One region of the Kocuria sp. ICS0012 genome, then DNA from elsewhere that is predicted to be linked to it. Evidence: riboswitches for the same ligand, from Rfam matches in the RefSeq annotation. Region 1 holds a riboswitch; the other holds the start of a gene.
What was found. Region 1 has a riboswitch for S-adenosylmethionine ahead of A5728_RS04950 (MetQ/NlpA family ABC transporter substrate-binding protein). Riboswitches for the same ligand answer to the same signal wherever they lie in the genome.

Region 1 (4,207 bases):
TCCCGTGTCGTGCGTCCGGAGTCGTGTGCTCGGTGCCGTGCGTGCGGGGTGCGGCGCTCACGCGATACTGGGGTCATGACTTCCTCCACCGGCATGACCCCCGATCTCGACTCCGCCACCCGGCAGGCCCCCCGGCGCCTCGTGATCCTGGGGTCCACGGGATCCATCGGGACGCAGGCGCTCGACGTCGTGTCCGAGGCCGCGGGGCTGCGCCGGCCCGTCTCGGATGCCACCCACGAGCCCTTCGAGGTCGTGGCGCTCGCCGCGGGCGCGGGTCACCTCGAGCTGCTCGCGCAGCAGGCCGTGACGTTCGGTGTCCGTGCGGTGGGCACGAGCGGTACGGCGGACGACGCCACCCGGTTGCGTGAGCTGATTGCGGACCGGTCACGCGCGGCGTCGTCGGCGGCACCCGAGGTCCTGTATGGGCCGGACGCTGCAACCCGGATCGCGCAGTGGGAGGGTTCGGACCTCGTGCTGAACGGGATCACCGGGAGCATCGGGCTCGCACCCACCCTGGCGGCGCTGGGAGCGGGTCGGCGGGTGGCGCTCGCGAACAAGGAGTCCCTGATCGCGGGCGGTCCGCTCGTGTTGCGCGCCGCGGCGGACACGGGCCTCCAGGACGCGCTGATCCCCGTGGACTCCGAACACTCGGCGATCGCCCAGGCCCTGCGCTCCGGGACGGCCTCCGAGGTGCGCCGGCTCGTGCTCACGGCGTCCGGCGGACCGTTCCGCGGCATGACGCGCGAGCAGCTCACGCGCGTGACACCCGAACAGGCCCTGCAGCACCCCACGTGGGACATGGGGGTCATGGTCACCACGAACTCCGCGACCATGGTCAACAAGGCACTGGAGGTGCTCGAGGCGAGCCTACTGTTCGACGTCCCCCTGGACCGGATCGACGTCACGGTGCATCCGCAATCGGTCGTGCACTCCATGGTGGAGTTCGTGGACGGATCCACCCTGGCGCAGGCGTCCCCGCCGGACATGCGCCTGCCCATCGCGCTCGGAATCGGCTGGCCCCACCGCGTGACCGGCGCCGCCGCGGGGTGCGACTGGACCCGGGCCGCACAGTGGACGTTCGAACCGCTCGATTCGCAGGCGTTCCCCGCCGTGGAGCTCATGAAGCACGCGGGTTCGCGCGGCGGGACGTGGCCCGCGGTGTTCAACGCCGCCAACGAGCAGGCCGTGCACGCGTTCCACCGCGGGGCGCTCGGCTTCATGCAGATCGTGGACATGGTCGAGCGTGTGCTGGAGGATCACGACGGCGTCACGCGGCCCACCCTCGAGGACGTCCTGGGGGCGGAGGAGTGGGCCCGGGCCCGCGCGGACGAACGTATCGCCGGGATGGCATAGGGCCCTTCCGGCGGTCGCCGGCCCATGGCAGGGCCGTGCTAAAATTCCGAGTGGATGACGAGATCCGGCGCGTAGCTCTGGCTGGCCGGACGGCAACCCTCTCCCGTAGCGGGGTGCCCCAGATGACCATCCGGTCGCGGTTGCAACAGATCACGGCAAGTGCGGTTCCCCGGAAATCAGCACGTACCCGTCCCTGTGCCCTCATCCAGGGGGGACTGTTCGCCCCGCGAGTCCCCGTCACAGACCCCTGGAAAGGCATGATCATGCGAACCAAGCGTTTGATTCCCGTCGTGTTGGCCACCACCCTGGGCCTCACCCTCACCGCGTGCGGCGGCGGCTCCGACAACTCGGACCCGGCCGCGGACGGCAAGATCACCGTCGGGATCGTGGGCTCGACCCCTGTGCAGGACGCGTTGAAGCAGGTCGCCGCGGACAACGACATCACGGTCGAGTACGTGGACTTCAGTGACTACAGCCAGCCGAACCCCGCTCTGAAGAGCGGTGACATCGACATGAACTGGTTCCAGCACATCGCGTACCTCGCCGATTACAACAACAACTCCGGGGACACCATCACTCCCGTGGGCTCCACGTCCATCTTCCCGCTGGGGCTGTACTCCAAGAGCGTGAAATCCGTGGGTGACTTCAAGCAGGGTGACGAGATCGCCGTGCCGAACGACTCGATCAACCTGTCCCGCGCCCTGAACCTCTTGCACCAGCAGGGTCTCGTGGAGTTCACCAAGGACACGATCGCCCCCACTGAGCAGGACATCGACACCGCCAAGTCCAAGGTCACGGTCCGCCCGGTGTCCGCCGAGCAGACCGTGCTGTCCATGGACTCCGTGGCCGCCTCCGTGGTCAACAACGACTTCCTGGACCGCGCGAACATCGATCCCAAGTCCGCGCTGGCTCAGGACGATCCCACCGCGGACAGTGCCAAGGTGTACGACAACCTCTTCGCCGCGACCGAGGCGAACGCGGACAACGAGACCCTGAAGAAGGTCGCGAGCTTCTATTACGACGACAAGGTCCAGGACGCGGAGAAGACCGAGACCAAGGGCACCGCGGTGCCCACCAAGGTGGACCAGCAGGAGCTCAAGGACTTGCTGGCCCGCTACTCGCAGGACCTCAAGGAGCAGACCAAGTGAGCCCGTCCGCCACGGCGGACACCCTGGTCAGTTTCCGGGACGTGAGCAAGGTCTTCGTCACGGGGTCCAAACGCCGCCCGCGCACCGTGACCGCGGTGGACTCCGTGGACCTGGACATCCGCCGCGGTGAGATCTTCGCGGTGATCGGCTACTCGGGGGCGGGCAAGTCCACCCTCGTGCGGCTGATCAACGGCCTGGAACCGATCTCGTCCGGGACGCTCGAGGTCGCCGGTAACCGTGTGGACGGGCGCAGCGAGTCCCAGCTGGCGCCCATCCGCCGCAAGATCGGGATGATCTTCCAGCAGTTCAACCTGTTCACGTCACGCACCGTGGCGGGCAACATCGAGTACCCGCTCAAGCGTGCCGGGTGGAAGCCCGAGGAACGCAAGGCGCGGGTCGCGGAACTGTTGGAGTTCGTGGGCTTGACCGAGCGCGCCGGGAACTACCCCGAGCAGCTCTCGGGTGGTCAGAAGCAGCGCGTGGGGATCGCCCGCGCGCTCGCGAGCAATCCCGAACTGCTGCTCGCGGACGAGTCCACCTCGGCGTTGGACCCGGAGACCACCCAGGAGGTCCTGGGTCTGCTCAAGCGCGTCAACCGTGAGCTGGGGATCACCATCGTGTTGATCACCCACGAGATGGACGTGGTGCGGGCCACCGCGGACCGCGTGGCCGTGATGGACAGCGGTCGGGTGGTGGAGACCGGGACCACCGCGGAGGTCTTCGCCCACCCGCGGGCGCAGACCACGCGCAAGTTCGTCTCCTCGGTCACGCGCACCGTGCCGCGCGCGGACGAGATCGAGAAGCTGCGCCGGGAACACCCCGGGCGGCTCGTGCTGGTGGACGTCACCGACCAGAACCGGATCGGGGACGTGCTCTCGGACGCCGCCCGTGACGGTGTCAGCTTCAACATTGCCTTCGGGGGGATCTCCATCCTGCAGTCACAGTCCTTCGGAACGCTCACGCTGTCCCTGACCGGTTCGGACGAGTCCGTGGACCGCGCCGTCGAGAGTCTGCGCGCCGTCACCACGGTGCGGGAGGTGAGTGAGTGATGGAGTGGTCTGCTCTGGGCCCGCAGTTGTTGGACGCAACCGGGCAGACGCTGTATATGGTCTCCGTGACCCTCGTGCTGGCCGGGCTCATCGGCCTGGCCGTGGGCATGGGGCTCTACGTGACCCGGCGGGGCAGCATCCTGGAGAACGGTCCACTGTTCACCGCGCTGAACCTCCTGGTGAACTTCGTGCGTCCCATCCCGTTCATCATCCTGCTGGCCGCCCTGGGTCAGGTCACGGAATCGGTCGTGGGCACGCGCCTGGGCCCCAACGCCGCGATCTTCACCATGACCATCGGCGCTACGTTCGCGGTGGCCCGCATCGTGGAGCAGAACCTCATGACGGTGGATCCCGGGGTGATCGAGGCCGCGCGGTCCATGGGGGTCTCGCGCTGGAAGATCATCACCACGGTGATCCTTCCGGAGGCGCTCGGCCCGCTCGTGCTGGGGTACACGTTCCTGGTCATCGGCATCACGGACATGTCCGCGATGGCCGGTGCGATCGGTGCCGGCGGTCTGGGTGACTTCGCGTTGCGCCTGGGCTACCAACGCTTCAACGACCAGGTCACGTGGGCCGCGGTGATCGTGATCATCATCCTGGTCCAGCTCGTACAGTTCTTCGGCAACTGGCTCGCGCGCAGGATCATGCGCCGCTGAC
Region 2 (4,207 bases), on a different contig from region 1:
CAGGCCCTGGATGGCTTGGATCGTGAGGGGCACGCAGTGCGCGAGCAACCAGACCTGACCGGCGAGCTGCAGGCTCCCGCCCGCGCCCAGGGTCGCGAAGCCCCCCGCAGCCCATACCGCACCCAGGAGCACGGTGCCCAGCAACAGGCCCACCAAGGCCACCGCGAGCAGCTCGATCACGCCCTGCAGCGCGAGCGGCATGGGCAGTCCCGGGGAGTCGTCCGGTTCGGGGCGGGGCACGTCGGCGGCGCGCACGGGGGACGAACCGTGCGACGTGAAGCGGTCGCGTACGCCCGAGACCACGCCGGGCAGTGAGGGAAGTTTCATCACCGGACATCTTTTCACGTTCACCCGCGCACCACGGGCAGCGAAGTTAGCCCGGACTTCACCTGCGGGCCACCCCCGGGTGACTCCCCCGTGAGGCGCCGGGCCCACAGTGGGAACCGTGAGAATTGCATTGGTGGCCGAACAGTTCCTCCCCCACGTCAACGGTGTCACTCATTCGGTGATCCGCGTCCTGGAACACCTGCGGGATCACGGGCACGAGGCCATGGTGATCGCCCCCTCCTACGAGAAGACCCTGTTCCTGGGCTCGGTGGACCACGTGGACGGCGTGCGGATCGAGCGCATCCCGTCCCTGCCGCTCGCGGGCTATCCCGAGGTCCGCGTGGCGAGCTGCACCGTGAGTCGCATGCAGCGCATCCTGGCCCGCTTCGCCCCGGACGTGGTGCACGTGGCGTCCCCGTTCGTGCTCGGGTGGCAGGCCATCCAGGCCGCCAAGGGTTTGGGTCTGCCGTGCGTGGCCGTGTACCAGACGGACGTGCCCGGTTACGCCGCACGCTACGGTGCATCCGTGCTGGAGACCGCCATGTGGTCCCACGTGCGTGCGATGCACAACAGTGCGACCCTCACGCTCGCTCCCTCCACGGCGTCGATCAGCCAGCTCCACGAGCACGGCGTCCAGCGGGTGCACATGTGGCGCCGCGGAGTGGACACGAGCCGGTTCCGTCCCGCGCTGCGCGATCACGCGTGGCGCGAGCGCGTGGGCGGCGGCAAGCGACTCGTGGGATACGTGGGGCGGTTGGCCCCCGAGAAGCAGGTCGCGGACCTCGCCGCGATCGACGCCCTGCCGGACACCCGGCTCGTGATCATCGGTTCCGGTCCCGGGAAGGAGTCGCTGCGCTCGGTATTGCCCAACGCGCACTTCGAGGGCTTCCTCACGGGCACCGAACTCGCCACGGCCATGGCGTCGCTGGACGTGTTCGTGCACCCCGGTGAGCACGAGACGTTCTGCCAGACCATCCAGGAAGCCATGGCCTCGGGGGTCCCAGTGGTGGCCGTGGGCCGCGGCGGTCCCCTGGACCTCGTGGACTCCTCGCGTAACGGGTGGCTCTACGCCCCGGGTGACCTGGCCGGGTTGCGCGAGCGCGTCCGGGACCTCGCGGGCGACGACGCCAAACGCCTCGCCTTCGCGCGCACCGCCCACCAGTGCGTGCAGGAGCGCACGTGGGGTGCTGTGTGCGAGCAGTTGCTGGGCCACTACGAGCGCGCTCGCACGGTCACCTCCCGGATGCGCGGCACGCGCCGCAGCGACCTGCGCACCCCATGAGAACCGCCGCCGGGTGCCAGATGTTACTCAACAGAAGCTTGGTTAAGTTTTGATGACATTCTCGGTCCGCGCCTGGCTGGTCCCCCGAATCCACGGATAGGCTCGAAGCAGCTTCACGAGATGCGCCCGCGCAACGACAAGGACGTCACCGCGCGCCCAGAGCTCCAACTCGGCGTACGCCAACCCTCGGTTCAGGGGTGGATTGGATGACGAAGCGGCCGGGGCCACACGTGTGGTTCCGGCAAGCGACCGGAAAAATCAGAGGCCCGACATCATGAACACGACAACCCAGAAATCCCACCCCGACACCCGCGAACAGTGGGTGGACGTCACCGTTCAGGCGGACCCCGCCCGGCACGTGGTGTCCATCACGGGATCGGACGGTCACGAGCACGAGTACTTCGCGGACGACGCCCGTGAGGTCGCACTCGCCGCACAGCACACACGGGGGCGCGGCCAGTGGTGCGCCAAGTACAGCCGACTCCTGGTCCCCGGGGCCTCCCGGGTGACCGGCGGGGTGTCCTTCTACAAGCTGGAGCCGATGCCCGCGTAGTCCACGCGCACACGGTCACCGCGACCGCGAACTCCACGAACGGTGCGGCCCGGGTCCGAACGGATCCGGGCCACACGCGTGTGTCGAGCGCTTCTCTGCGCTCCCGCCCGGTTCTCAGTGGGCGGTCGTGTCCCGGTCCTGGGCGATCAGCTCGGCGGCGCGTTCACCGCTCATGAAGACCGTGATGTTCGGGTTCACCGTCACGAGCTCGGGCATCACCGAGGCGTCTGCCACGCGCAATCCGCTCACGCCCTTGACGATTGCATCCAGCAGGAACGCCGTGCGCCCGGTGATGAGCACGTACAGCATGAGCCCGATCGCCAGGATGATGTTCAGCTCGGAAAGCCGCCGGATGCCCTTGTCCACGCCCAAGACGCACGAAGCCACCGCCATGAGGATCCCCAGGGCGGTCAGTGCCGACGGCACCGCCAGGTTTTCGGGGACGGCGAACAGGTAGCGCAGTCCGAAGTTCAACTGGACCACCCCGATCCCCAGGGACGTGGCCACCCCGAAGATGGTCCCCAGCAGCGCCGCGGTGTCCACGGCGTCGCCGGCGGCACCGTGGATCCGGCACCCGATCAGGGGGTAGAGAGCGGAGCGGATGCTCAGCGGCATGCCGAAGCGGTAGGCGAAGTAGCCGAATGCCATGCCCATCAGGGCGTACATGGCCCACCCCGTGAACAGGTTGAACTGGGGTTTCGCATGGTCCGGGCCCATCTTGATCGTGCCGTGCCTGCTGTCCGCGACCAGGATCACGAACACGATCGCGAGAGCGGCCGTGAGGATGTAGAACCACCCCAGCCGGGAGGCGACCCACGCGACCACGCCGCCGATCACGGCGTCGGCGTGCTCGGGTGCCTCCGTGGCCCAGGCGGACAGCGAGACAAGCAGGGTTGCCGCGGCCACGAAGACCCGCCAGTTGACGGGCAACCGGGGTGGCGCAGAGCGAGGGGCCCGGACGGGGCGGGCGGATCCGCGACGGGCGACGAGCCCGGGCGTGGGTGACGGATGGACGAGGAATCGTGTGTGGTCACGTCGGGGATGCGGGTCGGACGTCGGACGACCCGGGGTTGAGGCGCCTTACTACCAGCCGTTAGTCATGGCACGCCACCTCACTGTAGGGGAGGGCCGCGCAGCAGCCGAATGCAGCCGCGCGGCCCCACGAGCACACCCCCGTTCGCCCGGGGCGGCACTGTCAGCCCAGCAGCTTGGCCACGAGGGCGCTCGCGAACTCCTCGGAGACGTCCCCGTAGTTCAGGGAGAAGTCCTCGTCCACGAGCGGGGGCAGCAGCCCCGAGCACAGCACCGTGGCGCGCGCGTACAGCCCCGGCAGGGCGGCACCGATGGGCACGGAGAGCAACCGCAGCTCGGGATCGTAGCTGACCAACGCCGTGCCGGTGTCCCGCGCCGCGAGGTGCTTGCCGAGCCCCGAGGACACGGGACGGGCGTGACCCGAGACCACGTCCTCCGCGGTGCGGTAGGCGTAGCGCGTCTTGTGGTGGTGGTTGATCCGGTACAGCCCCGCCTGGTTGCGGTCGTCCGTGGCCTCCCACGTGGCGTCCGCGGGCACGAAGCGTTCCGCGACCCCGTTGTACTGCATCTCCTTCAGGGGCAGCCCGGCGACGACCGAGGACAACGGGGGCAGGGTGTCGAGCATGACGGGCCCGGCGTCGTAGACCACGTCGCACAGCCCCTCGGGCAGCAGCTTGCTCAGCGCGTCGAGGTCCACATCCTGGAGCATGGTGGTCGCGTGGTCCTCCGGGGACAGCACCACGACCTCACCACCCTGGGCCCCGACCGCCTGCGTCACGGCGTCCTCTTGGTCGGTCTTCCACCCGCCCGTGAGCAGGATGGAGCCGTCCACGAGCTGGGTCAGGGCCGGGGAGCACACCTGCCAGCGGCGCACCGTCCAGTTCTCGTCCCGGATCACCTCCAGGAAACCGAGGGCCTGCAGGTGACCCACGAACCATTCCTCGAAGCGCTCGGAGTCCTCGAGCTGGCGCGCCACGATGGACAGGCTCGACCGCTTGCCGCCACCCAAGAAC

Region 2: it holds a riboswitch for S-adenosylmethionine, as region 1 does, so the genes downstream of both, A5728_RS11430 (hypothetical protein) here and A5728_RS04950 (MetQ/NlpA family ABC transporter substrate-binding protein) in region 1, are expected to answer to the same signal.

Annotation. Positions count from the first base shown of each region.
Region 1 covers NZ_LZMM01000033.1:93,900-98,106, reverse strand. Annotated here, with positions in the region: gene dxr (1-deoxy-D-xylulose-5-phosphate reductoisomerase) at 94-1,353, shown strand; SAM riboswitch class IV at 1,407-1,521, shown strand; gene A5728_RS04950 (MetQ/NlpA family ABC transporter substrate-binding protein) at 1,617-2,501, shown strand; gene A5728_RS04945 (methionine ABC transporter ATP-binding protein) at 2,498-3,550, shown strand; gene A5728_RS04940 (methionine ABC transporter permease) at 3,550-4,206, shown strand.
Region 2 covers NZ_LZMM01000071.1:41,285-45,491, forward strand. Annotated here, with positions in the region: gene A5728_RS11420 (DUF6350 family protein) at 1-327, opposite strand, end outside; gene A5728_RS11425 (glycosyltransferase family 1 protein) at 446-1,609, shown strand; SAM riboswitch class IV at 1,721-1,863, shown strand; gene A5728_RS11430 (hypothetical protein) at 1,884-2,162, shown strand; gene A5728_RS11435 (BCCT family transporter) at 2,277-3,092, opposite strand; gene A5728_RS11440 (hypothetical protein) at 3,358-4,207, opposite strand, start outside.